4 regions of the Bradyrhizobium sp. Kon69 genome follow, and region 1 is predicted to be linked to each of the others. Evidence: predicted binding sites of a transcription regulator. Region 1 holds the regulator's gene; each other region holds the start of a gene.
The links. Region 1 encodes PhoB, which activates phosphate uptake and scavenging genes when phosphate is short. Its sites were predicted from a motif close to TGTCATNNANCTGTCAT; they were not measured.
Positions count from the first base shown of each region.

Region 2: the regulator PhoB is predicted to act here: its motif matches at 604-620, upstream of AC0L3U_RS21575 (acetoacetate decarboxylase).
Region 3: the regulator PhoB is predicted to act here: its motif matches at 2,729-2,745, upstream of AC0L3U_RS28030 (YdcH family protein).
Region 4: the regulator PhoB is predicted to act here: its motif matches at 2,757-2,773, upstream of AC0L3U_RS18550 (Orn/Lys/Arg family decarboxylase).

Region 1 covers NZ_JBVVOS010000022.1:21,860-26,604, forward strand. Annotated here, with positions in the region: gene pstB (phosphate ABC transporter ATP-binding protein PstB) at 1-451, shown strand, start outside; gene phoU (phosphate signaling complex protein PhoU) at 462-1,178, shown strand; gene phoB (phosphate regulon transcriptional regulator PhoB) at 1,201-1,908, shown strand; gene AC0L3U_RS26775 (GcrA family cell cycle regulator) at 2,118-2,630, opposite strand; gene AC0L3U_RS26780 (acetylornithine transaminase) at 3,086-4,288, shown strand; gene argF (ornithine carbamoyltransferase) at 4,288-4,745, shown strand, end outside.
Region 2 covers NZ_JBVVOS010000016.1:63,525-68,269, reverse strand. Annotated here, with positions in the region: gene AC0L3U_RS21580 (patatin-like phospholipase family protein) at 1-563, opposite strand, end outside; gene AC0L3U_RS21575 (acetoacetate decarboxylase) at 794-1,576, shown strand; gene AC0L3U_RS21570 (transporter) at 1,686-2,702, shown strand; gene AC0L3U_RS21565 (carbohydrate porin) at 2,716-4,128, shown strand; gene AC0L3U_RS21560 (MFS transporter) at 4,125-4,745, opposite strand, start outside.
Region 3 covers NZ_JBVVOS010000023.1:122,164-126,908, forward strand. Annotated here, with positions in the region: gene AC0L3U_RS28000 (5-(carboxyamino)imidazole ribonucleotide synthase) at 1-341, opposite strand, end outside; gene purE (5-(carboxyamino)imidazole ribonucleotide mutase) at 338-826, opposite strand; gene AC0L3U_RS28010 (GGDEF domain-containing protein) at 968-1,696, shown strand; gene AC0L3U_RS28015 (hypothetical protein) at 1,697-1,948, opposite strand; gene AC0L3U_RS28020 (hypothetical protein) at 1,971-2,177, opposite strand; gene AC0L3U_RS28025 (YdcH family protein) at 2,296-2,502, opposite strand; gene AC0L3U_RS28030 (YdcH family protein) at 2,830-3,009, shown strand; gene AC0L3U_RS28035 (NAD(P)/FAD-dependent oxidoreductase) at 3,176-4,279, opposite strand; gene AC0L3U_RS28040 (sensor domain-containing protein) at 4,482-4,745, shown strand, end outside.
Region 4 covers NZ_JBVVOS010000013.1:38,186-42,930, reverse strand. Annotated here, with positions in the region: gene AC0L3U_RS18560 (FAD binding domain-containing protein) at 1-503, shown strand, start outside; gene AC0L3U_RS18555 (xanthine dehydrogenase family protein molybdopterin-binding subunit) at 511-2,715, shown strand; gene AC0L3U_RS18550 (Orn/Lys/Arg family decarboxylase) at 2,818-4,745, shown strand, end outside.

The sequences.
Region 1 (4,745 bases):
CGAGAACATCGCGTTCGGCATCCGTCTCTATGAGAAGATCTCGAAGTCCGAGATGGACGGCCGCGTCGAGAAGGCGCTGCGCGGCGGCGCGCTGTGGAACGAGGTCAAGGACAAGCTCAACGCCTCCGGCCTGTCGCTCTCCGGCGGCCAGCAGCAGCGTCTCTGCATCGCCCGCACCGTCGCGGTGCGGCCCGAGGTGATCCTGTTCGACGAACCCTGTTCGGCGCTCGACCCGATCTCGACCGCCAAGGTCGAGGAGCTGATCCAGGAGCTGTCCGAGGATTACACGATCGCGATCGTCACCCACAACATGCAGCAGGCGGCGCGCGTCTCCGACAAGACCGCCTTCATGTATCTCGGCGAGCTGATCGAGTTCGACGACACCAGCAAGATCTTCACGTCGCCGACCGACCGGCGCACGCAGGATTACATCACCGGCCGGTTCGGCTAGGAGACGCGACATGGGTTCTGAACATACCGCAAAGGCCTTCGACACCGACCTCCAGGAACTCACGCGCCTGGTCGCCGAGATGGGCGGCATCGCCGAGCGCATGATCGTCGAGTCCGTCGACGCACTGATCCGCCGCGACGTCCCGCTCGGCCAGCGCGTCGTCGCCATCGACACCGAGCTCGACGCGCTGCAGAAGCGCATCGAGGAGCGCGCGGTGCTCACCATCGCACGTCGCCAGCCGATGGCGGTCGATCTGCGCGAGATCGTCGGCGCCATGCGCGTCGCGACCGATCTCGAGCGCATCGGCGACCTCGCCAAGAACATGGGCAAGCGCGTCGCGGCGCTGGAGACGGACTTCCATCCGCTCAAGCTGTTCCGCGGCCTCGAGCACATGACCGACCTCGTGCAGCAGCAGGTCAAGTCGGTGCTGGACGCTTATGCCGCGCATGATTTGCCGGCGGCGATGGCGGTGTGGAAGGGCGACGAGGAGGTCGACGCCATCTGCACCTCGCTGTTCCGCGAGCTCCTCACCTACATGATGGAGGATCCGCGCAACATCTCGTTCTGTATTCATTTGATGTTCTGCGCCAAGAACATCGAGCGGATCGGCGACCACGCCACCAACATCGCCGAGACCGTGTTCTACATGATCGAGGGCCAGGCGATCACCGACAAGCGGCCGAAGGGCGACATGACGACCTTCGCCAACACGGTACCGAACACCTGAAGACTTAAGGAGCGACGACCCGATGGGCGCACGCATTATGGTGGTTGAGGACGAGGAAGCCCTGACCGAGCTTCTCCGCTACAACCTCGAAGGCGACGGCTATGACGTCGAGACGGTGATGCGCGGCGACGACGCCGACACCCGTCTCAAGGAGCACATCCCCGACCTGATCGTGCTCGACTGGATGCTGCCGGGCCTGTCAGGCATCGAATTGTGCCGGCGGCTCCGCACCCGTCCCGAGACCAAGCAGCTCCCGATCATCATGCTCACCGCGCGCGGCGAGGAGAGCGAGCGGGTGCGGGGTCTTGCGACCGGCGCCGACGACTACATCGTCAAGCCGTTCTCGGTGCCGGAGCTGCTGGCGCGCGTGAAAGGCCTGCTGCGGCGCGCAAGCCCGGAGCGGCTCGCCACCGTGCTTGCTTTCGGTGACATCGAGCTCGACCGCGACAAGCGCCGCGTGGCGCGCTCGGGCCGGCCGATCGATCTCGGTCCGACCGAATATCGCCTGCTGGAGTTCTTCCTGGAGCATCCGGGGCGGGTGTTCTCGCGCGAGCAACTGCTCGACAGCGTCTGGGGCCGCGACATCTATATCGACGAGCGTACCGTCGACGTGCATATCGGCCGCCTGCGCAAGCTGCTCAATCTCGGCCGCGAGCAGGATCCGATCCGCACCGTCCGCGGCGCCGGCTACGCGCTGGATGATCGGTTTGCCAAGGCGGAGCAGGTGTAGGTTTCTGCGGTTAGGTTACTACCTGCCGTGACATGTCCGATGTCGTCCCGGCGAAGGCCGGGACCCATAACCACAGGGCGCGGTTTGGCGAAGACTCGGAGTTACCCTTTCGCACAACAACTAAGTGCTCGGAGTATGGGTCCCGGCCTTCGCCGGGACGGCACTGCATTTATTGAGGCGCCGCGCGTGATGACTGATCGTGCGCTAGCTTACCGCGGACCCGGCTTCACCGGTGCGCGGCGCCGATCCGACGCCGGCTGGTACGCAACGCGCGAGTGCTGGGCGCAATAGGGCAGGCCGGACAACGCCCGTCCACCGCAGAAGAAGAAGTCCGGGCTCGAGGGATCGCCGACCGGCCAGTGGCAGGTCGCCTCGTTCAATTCCAGCAGCGACAGCCGCTGGCTCATCGGCACCACGTTGTCGTAGGTGACCGGATCCGGCTCAGCCTCGACCTCGAAGGCCTGCGCCAGCGCAGTGTTGCCGCGCGAGATCGGGCGGGTCACCCGCATCATGTGCTGCGCGGGGCGCGCCTTGCGCGGCCGCGGCGCTGCCGACGAAGGGCTCTTGGCGCGGCCCGAAAGGCCGAGCCTGTGCACTTTGCCGATCACGGCATTGCGGGTCACATTGCCGAGCTCCGCCGCGATCTGGCTGGCCGAAAGTCCGGCCTCCCAGAGCTTTTTCAGCTGCTCGACGCGATCATCGGACCAGGTCAAAACCGTCATTGCACCCTTTCCCTCGCTGCGCGCCAGCCATCCTGGGGCCTCGCAGCGAATGCCTAAGCCTTCAAAAACCCGTGCCGTCAGAATCCCTTAAGGCTCGCCGGGCGCGTCTTGAACGCCCGAACGTTTACGCCGGTACATAAGGACTTAAAGATCAGAACCACTGCACGAGATGTCGTATCTGACAATCCAAACGCTACAATATGGCGTGACTCCCGCGCAAGAGTCCGCCGACTCGCTTCCACATGTTCCGTGGCTAAATCCCGCAAAATCGGCACCGCAAGACTACGGATTCAGCGTTTCGCGAGGCTTTCCGGGCGGCATTGACACCCGTTTCACCAGGCCTAAGATGGTCGTGCGTGCCGCCCTCAAGAGGCGGCACGTTTCGTTTTCCGGGCCGGTCGATGGTGCGTTGCGCAATGCACGCTCACACCGTCCGCAACATTCAAGTGACCGTCATGACTAACAGCGCAGCGCCGCATTTGCTCCCCGTTTTCGCCAGGTCCGACCTCGGTTTCGAGCGTGGCGAAGGCTGCTGGCTGATCGCGACCAATGGCGAGCGCTATCTGGATTTCACCTCCGGGGTGGCGGTGAATGCGCTCGGCCATGCCCATCCGGCGCTGGTCGCGGCGTTGCAGGAGCAGGCCACGAAGCTCTGGCACATGTCGAACCTGTTCCAGAGCCCGGACGGCGAAAAGCTCGCCGCGCGCCTGTGCAATGAAAGTTTCGCGGACTTCGTGTTCTTCTGCAATTCCGGCGCCGAAGCGCTGGAATGCGTGATCAAGGTCGTGCGCCGTTATCACGCCGCGAAGGGCCATCCAGACCGTTATCGCATGATCACCTTCGAAGGCGCCTTCCATGGCCGCACCCTGGCGACGCTGGCCGCGACCGGTTCGGCAAAATATCTCGAAGGTTTCGGACCCCCGATGGAGGGCTTCGATCAGGTTGCGCATGGCGATCTCGACGCGGTGAAAAAGGCGATCGGTCCGCAGACCGCCGGCATCCTGATCGAGCCGATCCAGGGCGAGGGCGGTGTGCGTTCGGCAACGCCCGCCTTCCTGAGGGCGTTGCGCCAGCTCTGCGACGAGAAGGGTCTGTTGCTCGCCTTCGACGAGGTGCAGACCGGCATGGGCCGCACCGGCGATCTGTTCGCATACCGCCGCCTGGGCGTCGAACCCGACGTGATGTCGCTGGCCAAGGCGCTCGGTGGCGGCTTTCCGATCGGCGCCTGCCTTGCGACCGCGGAAGCGGCATCCGGCATGACGCCGGGCTCGCACGGCTCGACCTTCGGCGGCAATCCGCTCGCGATCGCGGCTGCGAACGCCGTGCTCGACGTCATGCTCAAGCCCGGCTTCTTCGACCACGTGCAGAGGATGTCGCTGCTGCTCAAGCAGAAGCTTGCCTCCGTGATCGACCGTCACGGCGATGTCGTCAGCGAAGTGCGCGGCGAGGGCCTCCTGATCGGCATCAAGGCCGTGGTGCCTTCCGGCGATCTCGTTGCCGCCTTGCGTGCCGAAAAGCTGCTCACCGTCGGCGCCGGCGACAATGTCGTGCGTTTCCTGCCGCCTTTGATCGTCACCGAAGCCGAGATCGAGGACAGCGTCGGGCGGCTCGAGCGCGCCTGCACGGCCTTGTCCGGCAACAAGCGGGCGGCAAGCTGATGAGCAAGTCGCCCGATAAAGCACCGAAGCACTTCCTCGACATCAACGAGCTGCCGCTGTCGGAGCTCAAGCGCATGCTGGCCGCGTCCACCGCGATGAAGGCGAAGCAGAAGGCGCATCAGCCGGTCAGGCCGCTGGAAGGCAAGACGCTGGCGATGATCTTCGAGCGCCCCTCGACGCGGACGCGGGTGTCTTTCGATGTCGCCATGCGTCAGCTCGGCGGCGAGCCCATCATGCTCACCGGCGCCGAGATGCAGCTCGGCCGCGGCGAGACCATCGCCGACACCGCGCGCGTGCTGTCGCGCTATGTCGACGCCATCATGATCCGCATCCTCAATCACGATGCCCTGCTGGAGCTTGCGGCAAACGCCACCGTGCCCGTCATCAACGGCCTGACGCGGCGCTCGCATCCCTGCCAGGTGATGGCTGACCTCATGACCTACGAGGAGCATCGCGG
Region 2 (4,745 bases), on a different contig from region 1:
TGGGAATTGTCGAAATAGATGAAATTGCCGGAGAGCACGTTCACGGCGCCGACCGCGAAGCGAACCTTCTTCTCGTTGATGAGGTCGAAGTCGACGAGCTCGAGCAGGCTCTCCTTCAGCGGCATCGTGTCGTAATAGCTGGTGGCGGTCCGGGCGCCGACCGGGCTGAGCCAGGGATTGACCTGATGCGGGCTGAAGAAGCTCGGCTGGCCCATCGCCGACGTCATCCACGCGCTGGTGAGATTCCGCCACTGGCGGAAGATGTCTCCGTCAGGCGTGTAGTGCCAGATCTTGCGGTTGGTGATGCGCTCCCAGAAGATGCGCAGCGCCTCAAGCCGCTTCTCCGGCTTGTTGCCGGCGATGATGGCGGAGTTGATGGCGCCGATCGAGACGCCGCAGACCCAGTCGGGCTCGATGCCGGCCTCGTGCAGCGCCTGGTAGACGCCGGCCTGGTAGGCGCCGAGCGCGCCGCCACCTTGCAGTACCAGCGCGATGCGGTCGCAGCGCTCGGGCCGCCAACCTCGTGAAGAAGGCTGATGTGTCTGATATGTGCGGGCGTCCATGGTCGGTGCTCCCTGTTTCGCCAAACGATTGCGTCCGGCGGTGACGGCGTAATGACAATTCTGGCGCCGATGCATCGCTTGCATGCGCCATGATCGCCTTGGGAATGGCTGCGGTCGTGCGGCTGACGGAAATCCTTCACATCGCAGTCAATGACGGCAGCTAGCAATCTGCATCGCCGCCTGACGCCGCCAGGTCGGCATCACATGAGCACCACGAGAGGAGACCGGCGATGCGCAGGGAAGATTTACTGAGGCTTCCATCGATGCCGGCGGCCGGCCCGAGCTATCCGGCCGGGCCCTATCGCTTCGTCAACCGCGAATTCCTCGTCATCACCTACGAGACCGACCCGGACCTGATCCGCGCCGGCCTGCCTGAGCCGCTGCAGCCGATCGACCAGCCGATCGTGCATTACGAGTGGATCCGGATGCCGGACTCTTCCGGCTTCGGCAGCTACACCGAATCCGGCCTCGTCATCCCCGCGCGCCTGCACGGCGAGGAGGTCAATTTTGTCTCGCAGATGTATCTGGACGACGATCCGCCGATCGCCGCCGGCCGCGAGATCTGGGGCTTCCCCAAGAAATACGCCCATCCCAAACTCGAGATCGTCAAGGACACGCTGACGGGCACGCTGGAATATGCCGGCCAGCTCGTCGCCATGGGCACGATGGGCTACAAGCACGAGAGCATGGCCGGCAATGGCGATCTGACCCGGGCGACACTGTCGAAGACGCAGATCAATCTGAAGATGATCCCCGGCGTCGACGGCCGCCTCGAGATCTGCCAGCTGGTCGCGATCAACCTCATCGACATCGTGCCGAAGGGCTCCTGGATGGGCCCCGGCCGGCTGCATCTGGTGCCGCATGTCAACGCGTCCGTCGCCGATTTCCCGGTCCGCCGCTGCCTCGGCGCGCATCATTACATCGCCGACCTGACGCTGCCGTTCGGCCGCGTCGTGCACGACTACATCAGGGAAGCCGAGGCGGTGGCCGCGACCGGGCTGGCGGCCGAATAGGGCGGCATCATCAAACTGTAACAATGCCGTAATTGAGTACCCGCGCGGGGCCTGAAGATGTCGTCAGCCATCTTCCGGAGCGGGGCGTTCGTTGACGGTGGGGATGGTCATGGCTGAGCCGGCGAAGCTTGTCAGCGCGATATCGGATTCCGTGCCTGGCATTCCTGGCCTGGTGTGGGCGTTCCGCCTCCACAACGACGGCAGCGCCGAGGCGCTGCCGATCGACCAGCCGATCGAGTTCAGTCACGACGGCCGGCTATGGCTGCATTTCAACCTCACGGACACGCGTTCACGGCCGTGGATCGCCGCGTCGCAGCTGCCGCCGCTCGCGCGCGAGCTCTTGCTGTCCAACGACACCTTCCAGCAGCTTCACGTCATTGACCACTGCGTCTACGGCGTGTTCTCCGACCTTGTCCGCGACATCGACAGCGCGACGGAGGAGACCGCGTTCCTGCGCTTCGCCATGACCGAGCGGCTCCTGATCAGCGGCCGCCATCAGGCGCTGTGCTCGGCGGACGCGACACGCCGGGTGCTCGAAGGCGGCTACCGCGTCGACAATGTCGCCCATCTCCTCGAAAAGATCGTCGACGAGGTCGCCGACACGCTTGATAGGATGGCCGACAAGCTCGGCCAGGAGATCGACGGGATCGAGGAGCGGATTCTGGCCGACGACGCCAAGCCGGAGATGCGCCGCAATCTCGGCCGTCTGCGCCGGACCTGCGTCAGGCTGCATCGCCAGCTCACCGGCCTGCGTACGCTGTTCCATCGCCTCGACCAGAAGAACACCGACCACCTGTCGCCGGATTTGCGTATCCAGGCCGGCAAGCTGGCGCAGCGGCTGGACGGCCTCGACCACGACATCGTTGAGCTGCGCGAACGCAGCCGCCTGCTCGAGGAGGAGCTGCGTTTCAAGAACGAAGAGGAAAGCAACAACCACCTCCACACGCTCTCGATCGTGACCTCGCTGCTGCTGCCGCCGACGCTGATCACCGGCATCTTCGGCATGAACACCAAAGGCCTGCCTCTCACCGAGGTCGAGAGTGGATTTTTCTGGGCGGCTCTCCTGATGGCCTCGTCGGTCGGTGCGGCCTATCTCTTCATGCGGCGTACCGGTATCTTCAAGTAAGGCACGCTAGTCGGTGTCAGCCGGGATCGGGACCGCTCATCATTTTCCGCTGCGTCATGCGGCCGCGGTTGTGCTGGCGTTGACGGTGGCGAGCACCAGCGTGCTCGCCGGCGCCAAGGACGAGAGCGCGGCGGAGTGGCTGGTTCCGAAATGGTTCAACGAGTGGCATGACGGCCTCGCCAACAAGGGCCTGAATTTCGGCGCCACCTACATCGCCGACAATATCGGCAATGTGTCGGGCGGCGTTAAGCGCGGCGCGATCCATTTCGGCCGGCTCGATCTTTCGGTCGATGCCGATCTCGACAAGCTGGTCGGCTGGACCGGTGGCCGCTTTTACGCCAATGCCTTCGTGACCTACGGGCGAGGCCTGAGCCGCAACTACGTCATGAATCTCGCGACCATCAGCGAGATCGAGGCGCTGCCGGACCAGCGAGTCTACAACGCCTATTTCGAGCAGAGCTTCTTCAATGACAGGCTGAACATCAGGGCCGGCCAGCAGGCCGCCGATGTCGAGTTTTTCGACAGCCAGACCGACGACCTCTTCATCAATGGCACGTTCGGCTGGCCGGCGATCAAGGCCTCGAACCTCCCGGCCGGCGGCCCGGCGCCGCCAATCGCGGTCCCCGGCATTCGCATCAAGGCCGCGCTGACGGATCGGATCACCGCGTTCGGTGCTGTCTTCAACGGCGATCCGTCAGGACCTGGCGATGCAGATCCGCAGCTTCGCGACCATCATGGTCTCGCCTTCCGCATCAACGACCCGCCGTGGGTGATCGGGCAGGTCCGCTTCAACTACGACATCGATATCGGCGGCCGTCCGCTCGCCGGCAATGTCACCCCGGGCGCCTGGAAACACTATGGCTCCTTCGACAGCCAGCGCTTGACGGCGGAGGGGCTGTCGATCGCCGATGCCGGCGGGAGCGGCGTTCCGGCGAAGCTTCGCGGCAATTATGGAATCTTCGCGGTCATCGAGCAGGTGCTCTACCGCCCGCCGGAGGTCAGGGAGAACAGCACGTCGGCCTCGATCCCTGGCGTCACCGCGTTCGGCCGCATCGCCTATAGCCCGCCGGACCGCAATCTGATTGATCTCTATCTCGACGGCGGCATCGGCTTTGTCGGCTTCATGCCTGGCCGTCCGCTCGACCGGTTTGGCGTGGCGATGGCCTACATGCGGATCTCGAACACCGCGCGCAATCTTGATGTTGATACCCAATTCTTCACCGGCATCCAGAGCCCGGTGCGCAGCAACGAAACCCTGATCGAGATGATCTACGAAGCGCATGTCAAGCCGGGCTGGCTGGTCGCGCCGTACTTCCAATACGTGTTCCGTCCATCGGGCGGCATCCCGAACCCGAACGATCCGAGCGGTGTCGCGCGGATCGGTGACGCCGCGGTCTTCGGCGTCGCCACCACGATCAGGTACTAAGCCATCGCAGCTTGCGGCTTCGGCTTCGGTTGTCGCGAGAGCGTCAGCACGATCAGCGAGGCGAGCACGCAGAGCGCGCCGGCGATGAAGAAGGCGGGCAGGTAGCTCTGATAGACCGTCCGCGAGAAACCGGCGCCGAAGGCGGCGGTGCCTGCGCCGAGCTGGTGGCCGGCAAAGATCCAGCCGAACACCAGATTGGCGCGCTCGGGTCCGAATTTCTGTGCGGTGAGGCGCACCGTGGGCGGCACGGTTGCGATCCAGTCGAGCCCATAGAACATCGCGAAGATCGAGAGCCCATAGAACGAGAAATCGCTGAAGGGGAGGAAGATCAGCGAGAGCCCGCGCAAGCCGTAGTACCAGAACAGGAGGTAGCGGTTGTCGTAGCGGTCCGACAGCCAGCCCGACATGATGGTGCCGAAGAAGTCGAAGATGCCCATCGCAGCCAGCAAGCCCGCGGCCTGCACCTGCGGAATGCCGAAATCGAGGCACATCGGAATCAGATGTACCTGCACGAGGCCATTCGTGGATGCGCCGCAGACGAAGAACGTCGCAAACAGGACCCAGAACGCGCTGCTCTTCGAGGCGTCGCGCAGCGTGCCGAGCGCAACGCCGGTGAT
Region 3 (4,745 bases), on a different contig from region 1:
TCGGCGAGCCGGTCCTGGGTGGTCTCAAGGATCTTGCGGTTGGGCAGCACGGGACGGCGCGCATCCAGCACCATCGCGGCCGCGGACGGCACGTTCTCGAATTCGTAGGTGATGACGTCGACGTCGTTGGCGAACAGCTCGAGTGCTTCGACATCGGCATATTCGGCGCAGGTCGCATTCAGGACGACGTCGAAGGCCGGTGAATCCGGATCGGGCGAGAACACCTGGCAGCGCAGGCCGAGCCGTGCCGCCGCCATCGCCAGCATCCGTCCTAATTGTCCGCCGCCGAGAATGCCAATGGTGTCGCCGGGCTTCAGCTTCACCTGCTTTGCGTCAGTCACGCCTTGTCCTCCGGGCGCTCGGCCACGGCCTCGGTCTGCGCCTTGCGCCAGGAAGTGAGGCGATCGGACAAGGCCGGGTCGGACAAGGCCAGCACGGCGGCCGCCAACAGCGCCGCATTGACGGCGCCGGCCTTGCCGATGGCGAGGGTGCCGACCGGGATGCCCGCGGGCATCTGGACGATCGAATAGAGCGAATCGATACCCTTGAGCGTCCTGGATTCGATGGGAACGCCGAACACGGGCAGTTCCGTCAGCGCTGCCGCCATGCCGGGCAGGTGCGCAGCGCCGCCCGCGCCGGCGATGATGACCTTGTAACCGGCCCCCTTGGCGCCCTTGGCGAACGCAAACAGCCGGTCGGGGGTGCGGTGTGCCGAAACGATGCGGGTGTCGGCGACAACGCCGAGCGCTGCGAGCGTGTCGGCGGTATGCCGCATCGTGTCCCAGTCCGACTGGCTTCCCATGATGATGGCGATTGGCGCGGTCATGACGTCAATTGTGCTCGAAAAACAGGAAGATAGGCCAGATTAGCGGTTCCGGCCGGTTGCTCGCAAGGCGGTGGCAAGGAGAAGGGAATGCACTATCCTGTCTTGGTGAATCCCCGCAAGCCTTCATTGAGCAGGATGCCCATGAAGAAACCAAAAAGGGCGAGCGCTGCGAAGGCCAAAAAGGGCCCGAAAACCAGCGCCGGTCGCTCCAAAGTTGTTCCCAAGCGTCTGGCCAAGAGTCCGGCGCGGCGCGGAGCGTCGGCCGCAGGCGGCGCCAAGGGGCCTATGAAGCCGGCCGTCAACGCGACCATCCGCGACCTCCGGAGCAAGCTGAAGGGGGCGCTGCGGCGGGTCGCGGAGCTCGAGGCAGCCGCCGACACCGACTTCCTGCTCGAAATTCCGAACCGGCGCGGCTTCGAACGCGAACTCGCTCGCGCCGTCGCCTACATGAAGCGCTACCGCGCCAGCGGCGCGCTGATCGTGCTCGACGTCGATCGGCTGAAGCCGATCAACGATTCCTTCGGCCATGGCGCCGGCGACGAGGTGCTGAAGGCGATTGCCACCACGCTGACGCGGCAGATCCGCGCCTCGGACGTGGTGGGCCGGCTTGGCGGCGACGAGTTCGCGCTGCTGCTCTGGAATCTCAGCGAGACCGACGCCAAGGCGAAGGCCGCGGCTTTCGAGCAGGCCGTCGACGAATTGTCCTTTGTCTTTCGTGGCCAGCACGTGAGCGCGGGCGCTTCCGCCGGCGTCGCCCTGCTTGGAGTGCAGTCCGACGCCACGCGGGCCCTGGAGGAGGCCGATGCCGCCATGTATGTGCGCAAGGCGCACCGGCGGCACGAGCCGCGCATCAGGCTCGTCAGCAGCTAGTTAAAGTGTGCCGAGGTCTTTCGGTACGTTGCCGAAGCTGCGGAGCAGTTTGGCGTCGCCGAATTCGCCGGTCATGGGATCGCCGCTGCGGCTGAACGCGACGGCGCCGGTGTGGCCGGCGCCGTGCGACATGATCTCGGCGCGCCGTAACGCGGCCGCCGCGCTCTGGCATTCCTCGGCCGCACCTGCGACCGGCGAGCCGTCCTCGTCGGTCAGGAAAGGTAATGCAACGTAATAGGTGACATCGGACATGGTCGGCTCCGATAGCTGACAGTCAGGCGGCGCTGCTCTTGCTGCGCGAGGTCTCCGGAATGCAACCTGCGGAAACCGCCGCCTGCAATTCCTCCAGCTCGGCCTCCAGATATTCATTGGCCATGATCAGCGCCTTGATGGTGCTGCGCAGATTGCCGTCGCACATCGCGATCGCCTGATCACAGGCTTGTTCATAATGACCGTTGTCGAGAAGGGCGGCTGCCGACATCTGCGTTTTCCTTGGACGGTTTTCCCGGGGGCGTTGGTGCCCAAATGTTCTTATTTTGTTCCTTTCGAGTCAAGCGGATTCACATACGGCGGGTCGCCGTGAGCTGTCCTCCTGTGGATCAGGCGATGATATCGGGCGTGATCTGGTCTTCGATGAACGCGATACGGTCACGCAACAACAGCTTGCGTTTCTTCAGCCGCTGTAACCGCAACAGGTCGGGGGCGGGCGATTGATGCAGTGCATCGATCGCCGCATCAAGATCTCGGTGTTCCTGGTGCAACCGGGCGAGCTCGGATTCGAGTTCGCGCGCATCTTCATTGGTCATGTCTGCGGTGGCCGAAAAACCGATAGGCGTGAGATTAAGGCTGTGGATGCCCTGTGGAAACTATCGTCCTTGCGCGCCGTGATCGCAAGCGATCTCGGGCTGTCCCGCGTCGATCTCCCGCGGGATATTTCTGCGGTCGCTCCGACGTTGCGCAAGCGCATTGATATCACGGATTTTTCCCGCGTGGTTCCCTTACTCACGCTTCGTTACATATGAATTTTCAAAAATGACAGTGCGACGACGGATACCCATCGACAGAACGAATCGGTGATGTACACTTCGTCGTCCGGTCGAATCCAAGGTTCACCCCTACCGAGGAGGTTTCGAATGACAATTCAGGCACATCTGGTTGAATTGGAACGGAAGCATAAAACTCTCGAAAACGAATTGCACGAAGCTCTCGTGCACCTTTCAACAGACGACCTGCAAATTGTTGAGTTGAAGCGCCGGAAGTTGATGGTCAAGGACCAGATCGAGCGTCTAAGGCACGGCGACACGCTCCACTAGTAACCCCCGTAACAGCGTAGAGTTGATCGCACCCTTCAAGCAGGGATGAGAGCCTTTGCGCTCATCCCTGCTGTAAGGTGCGCGCCGTGCAAGGATTGCGCGGCTCTAGCTTCTTGTCTGGACGCGGTTCTTTACGCGCAACCGGAATCCAATTCGCTCTAAACCACTAGATGTTTGCGAGCTCCGCGACGTGATCCGCGATCGCGAGCGATGACGTCAGTCCGGGCGACTCGATGCCGAACAGATTGATCAGGCCGTCGACGCCGTGATCGCGCGGGCCCTGCATCAAGAAATCCTGCGTGGCCACCGCCGGCGGCACGATCTTCGGGCGGATGCCTGAATAGCTCGGCATGAGCGCACCGTCAGGCAGCGTCGGCCAGTATTTGCGGATGGCCGGGTAGAAGCGCTCGGCGCGTGACGGGTCGACCTCATAATTGATCGTCTCGATCCACTCGACGTCGGGGCCGAAACGGGCCTGCCCTGCCATGTCCAGCGTCAGATGCACCCCTAGCCCACCGGGCTCGGGCACCGGATAGATCAGGCGCGAGAACGGCGCCTTGGCATTGCAGCTGAAGTAGTTTCCCTTGGCGAGGTAGGCCGTCGGGATCCGTTCCAGCGGCATGCCCTCGATGTTGCGCGCCACATTGGTCGCCGAGAGCCCGGCGGCATTGACGAGGAGGCTGCATTGCAGCGTCATCGGCGCTTCGCCGCCCGCCTCGATCTCAATCACGCCAGCGGTCGCCTTGGCACGGATCAGCGGGGTGTGGAACGCGAAGGCCGCGCCCGCGTCCTCGGCTTCGCCGCGCAGCGAGAGCATGTAGGCGTGGCTGTCGATGATGCCTGTCGACGGCGACAGCAGCGCGGCGTCGCAGGCGAGCGCCGGCTCCAGCGCACGTGCCGCATCGCCCGCGAGGAGCTGCATGTCGAGCACGCCATTGGCCTCGGCATGCGCCTTGATCGATTGCAGCTTCTCGGTCTCTTTCGGATTGGTCGCGACGATCAGCTTGCCGCAATTCCTGTGCGGGATGCCGCGCTCGGAACAGTAACGGTAGAGCGCGTGCTTGCCGTCGACGCACATGCGCGCCATCCAGCTTCCGGCGCGGTAGTAGATGCCGGCATGGATCACCTCGCTGTTGCGCGAGGAGGTGATGGTGCCGATGGCCTCGGCTTGCTCGAGCACGATCACCTCGCGCCCGGCTTGCGCCAGCTTTCGAGCCACCGCGAGCCCGATCACGCCGGCTCCGATGACGACGCAGTCGACCCTATCCATGGTTGTGCAGGACGTCCGCTCGAAGCGATGAAGGCCTCGCGCCTGGGAACGGCGGCGCGGGAGCGTTTTCCGTTAAGGAAGCATTTATCATGTCAGGGCAATTGCCGTATTTGATGCCACATTGTTCCGTTGCGCGTACAGGCGTTTACCCGATCCAAACCCGCCAGGCCAGACAATCCGACGTTGAAATCGCGGGTGGCTGATGGCTGAGAAGAACTGGCACGCGGGCAGCGCGCTTCCGATTGCGGTGCAGGCCGTCGTGTGCCTGGCCGCAGCGGTAGCGCCTGCGCGCGCCTTTGCCCTCTCCGACAGCTTCACCCCTCCGAGCTATCTCGGCGAGCTTGATCCCAACGTGATCTGGGAAGCCCTGATCGCGGGCGTCGTGATTTGCTCGTTCCTCGTCGCGATCGCGCTGTGGATCCATTCCTCACTGCGCCGAACCAGGCGTCTGCAACTGCGGCGCAAT
Region 4 (4,745 bases), on a different contig from region 1:
TCGACGCGCTCGTGCACATCGCGGGTCCCTCCGGCGAACGCACCATCGCGCTGACCGATTTCCATCGGCTGCCCGGCGACAAGCCTCATGTCGATACCAACCTCGGCACCGGCGAAATCATCACGGCGATCGAGCTGCCGCCGCGCGGCTTTGCTCAAAACTACAGCTACCTGAAAATTCGCGACCGGATGTCTTATGCTTTTGCTCTGGTCTCGGTTGCCGCCGCGCTCGAATTGGAGGGCAACGCGATCAGCGGGGCGCGCGTGGCGCTCGGCGGCGTGGCTCACAAGCCGTGGCGCAGCCTCGAAGCCGAAGCGGCGTTGCGCGGCCAGGCCGCGACGCCCGATCACTTCTCGCACGCCGCGGATCTCTTGCTCCAGGGAGCAACGGCCCGCTCACATAACGGCTTCAAGGTCGAGCTCGCACGCCGCGCCATCGTGCGGACACTGACACAGGCGGCCAACGCCACGCCGCAATCCCAGGCTCACAAGAAAATCGCGTGAGGACCCTATGAACGCTTATGTGGGAACGCCAACGTCGCGTGTCGACGGCCGGGCCAAGGTCACCGGGGTCGCCAAATACGCCGGCGAATTTCCGGCCGACAGGCTCCTCCATGGCTTCGTGGTCGAGGCCACCATTCCATGCGGGCGCATTGCACGCCTCGACACCAATGCGGCGCTGCAGGTCGAGGGCGTGCTCGACGTGCTCACGCATGCGAACCGTCCGCCGCTCGCCGACAAGGATGAGGCGTGGAAGGACGAGGTCGCGCCCGAGGAAGGCTCGCCTTTCCGCCCGCTTTATGACGACACGATCAAGTTCAATGGCCAGCCGATCGCACTGGTCGTCGCAGAGGACTGGGAAATCGCGAAATTCGCCGCGACGCTCGTGCGGGTCGAGTATGAGCAGCATAGTTTTGCGACCGACCTCGAAGGCGAGCGCAGCAACGCGGCCGAAAAAGACAAGCCGCACAAGCCGCGGGGCGACGCCGTAGCCGCCCTTGCGGAAGCTGATGTGCGCCACGAGGCGGACTACGTGATACCGACCGAGCATCACAACCCGATGGAGCTCTACGCGACCACGGCGGTCTGGGACAGCAATGGCAAGCTCACGATCTACGACAAGACCCAAGGCGTCCAGAACGTCCACAAGTTTCTATGCGGCGTGTTCGACAAGAAGCCGGATGACATTCGGGTGGTCTCGCCATACGTCGGCGGCGCCTTCGGCTCCGGCTTGCGGCCGCAATATCAGGTGGTGTTGGCAACGCTTGGCGCGCTCGCGCTGAAGCGAAACGTTCGCGTCGTGCTGACGCGCCAGCAGATGTACGGGCTCGGCTACCGGCCGATGACCATCGAGCGCGTCGCGCTCGGCGCAAAATCCGACGGTACGCTTGATGCGGTCACGCACGAGGCCATTGCCGTCACCTCGCGCTATGAGGATTTTGCACGCAACGATACCGGCTGGGCTGAGCAGCTCTACAAGAGCCCGAACAGCCGCTTCTCCCACAAGTTGGTTCACCTTGACGTCTCCACGCCCTGCGACATGCGCGCACCGGGCGCGGCGTCGGGCGTCTGCGCGCTCGAATGCGCCATGGACGAGCTCGCCGTCGCGCTCAAGCTCGATCCGATCGAACTGCGGCTGAAGTGCTACTCGGATCGCGACCAGAGCGAAAACCTGCCCTACACCAGCAAGCAGTTGCGCGAATGCTACGCGCGCGGCGCGGACGCCTTCGGCTGGAGCAGACGCAACCCTGCGCCGCGCTCGATGCGCGACGACAAGGAGCTGGTCGGCTGGGGCATGGCAACAGGCGTGTGGGAAGCACTGCAGATGCCGGTCGCCGTTCGTATCGTGCTGACGTCGAACGGACATGCCGAGGTGTCCTGCGCCGCATCCGACATCGGCACCGGCACCTACACCATTGTGGCGCAGGTCGCGGCCGACGCACTCGGCCTGCCGATCGAGAACATCAGCGTCAGGCTCGCAGATTCCACCCTGCCGCAGGCGCCTGTCGAGGGCGGCTCCTGGATGGCCGCCTCGAGCGCGCATGCGGTGCTCGCAGCCGCCGAGGAAGTGCGCAAGGAGCTGTTAGCTCTGGCCGGGAAGATGCCAGGCTCGCCGCTCGCCGGCGCCGAGCTTGCCGATACGGTGTTGACCGACGGCAGCATTGCCAGCGCCAGCGATAAAAGCTGCGCCGTCTCGATCGCCGACGCGATGCGCCATGGCGGCGTCGAGCGCATCGAGAAGGAGAAGCTCAACCAGTTCGGCGAGGACAAGAAGCACGCGCGCAATACCCATTCGGCCGTCTTTGCCGAGGTCAAAGTGGACGAGGAGCTAAACGTCATTCGCGTGACGCGGGTCGTGAGCGCCGTCGCGGCCGGGCGGATTCTCAACACCAAGACCGGCCGCAGCCAGATCATGGGCGGCGTGGTTTGGGGGATCGGGATGGCCCTGCACGAGGAGACGGTGATGGACCACCGTTTTGGACGGATCATGAACGCGAACATTGCCGAGTACCACATTCCGGTGAACGCAGATGTTCACGACATCGACGTGATCTTCGTCGACGAGCCGGACGCGCACATCAACGCGCTCGGCATCAAGGGCATCGGCGAAATCGGCATTGTGGGCGTCCCCGCCGCGATCGCGAACGCCGTCTATCACGCCACCGGCAAGCGCATCCGCCGCTTCCCCATCACATTGGACAAGCTTCTCGACTGAGACGCCGGTCATCCGACCGGCCCGCTCGGGATCGCGCCCGCTGTCATCCAGCTGTCATCAAATGTGTCGAGACCTGTCGGTCTCGCACATTCGGGATGGACAATGGATTATTTCAAGCGCTTCAACTTCCTGTTTGCCGCACCTGTGTTCGACGCCGACGACCTCGAAGGCGTGCGCTTCAACCAGATCATCGAGGAGATCCAGCGTTCCGGCTTCGAGGTCGTTCGCGCCCGCAAGCTGGAGGACGCGGAGATGGCGGTGCAGACCGATGCCGCGATCGGCTGCATGGTGGTGGATTGGGGCAAGAAGGGCCTGGAGGGCAAGACCTCGGCGCTGATCAACTTGATGCGGCGGCGCGGCCTCGATTTCCCGATCATCCTCCTGATCCGGCGCAAGCGGTTCGAGGATCTCCCGGTCGAGGTGCTCGACTTCATCGACGGTTATGTCTTCCTGTCCGAGGAGACACCGACCTTCATCGCCAAGAACCTGATCAGCCGTCTGAAGCAATATGCAGAGACGCTGAAGACGCCGTTCTTCGGCGCGCTGGTCGACTATGCCGAGGAGGGCAACCAGCTATGGACCTGTCCCGGCCACAATGGCGGCGTGTTCTACAACCGCAGCCCGATCGGACGGGTCTTCGTCGAACATCTCGGCGAGTCCGTATTTCGCGACGATCTCGACAATTCCGTGCTCGACCTCGGTGACCTCCTCACCCATGAAGGACCGGCGTTGAAGGCACAGAAGGAAGCCGCCCAGATCTTTGGCGCCGAAAAGACCTATTTCGTGCTCAACGGGACCTCGACCTCGAACAAGGTTGCGCTCGGCGCCCTCGTCACCGACGGCGATCTCGTACTGTTCGACCGCAACAACCACAAGGCTGCCCATCACGGCGCGCTGATAATCAATGGCGGCGTCCCGGTCTACGTGCCGACCATCCGCAATGCCTGGGGCCTGATCGGCCCGATGCGCTGGGATATGCTCGACGAAAAAGCCTTGCGCGAGGCAATCCGCAATCATCCCCTGGTCACGGACAAGGACGCCTGGCGCAAGGAGCGGCCGTTCCGCGTCGCCGTGGTCGAGCAGTGCACCTATGACGGCACCATCCACAGCGCCGAGATGATCTTGAAGCGCATCGGCCATCTCTGCGAGTATATCCTGTTCGACGAGGCCTGGGCAGGCTTCATGAAGTTCCACCCGCTCTATGCAGGCCGCTTCGCCATGGGGCTGGCGAACCTTCCCCCCGAGGCACCCGGGATCATCGCGACGCAGTCGACCCACAAGCAGCTCGCGAGCTTCTCGCAGGCATCCCAAATCCACATCAAGGATCGTCACATCCGCGGCCAGAAGCGACGCGTCGAGCACCGCCGCTTCAATGAAAGTTTCATGCAGCACGCTTCCACGTCGCCATTCTACCCGCTGTTCGCCTCGCTCGACGTCGGCGCGCAGATGATGAAGGGCCGCTCCGGCGAAGTGCTGTGGGACGACACCATCCGGCTCGGCGTCGAGCTGCGCAAGAAGATCCGCGCGATGCGCAGGGAGTTCGAGGAGAAGGAGCAGAATCCGGACAGGCGCTGGTTCTTCGAACCCTTCGTCCCCGATCGCGTCGCCATTCCCGATGTCAGCCACGCCGGCGCTTCGCACAACGTCGCCTGGGAAACGCTCTCCACCGACGAGCTCGCCACCAATCCTGCGCTGTGGCAGCTCTCCCCCGACAGCGCCTGGCATGGCTTCCCTGGCCTCAGCGAGGGCTTCGCCATGACCGATCCGAACAAGCTGACGCTGCTCACGCCCGGCTTCGATCGCATCACCGGCGGCTATGTCGATCACGGCATCCCCGCCCCGGTCGTCGCGCAATATCTGCGCGAGAACCGCATCGTCCCCGAGAAGAACGACCTCAACTCCTTGCTCTTCCTGCTTACCCCGGGCGTCGAGGCAAGCAAGGCGGGCACGCTGATCTCTGGTCTCGTCGCCTTCAAGAGGCTGCACGACGACAATGCGCTGCTTGCGGACGTTATCCCGGAGTTCTCCCA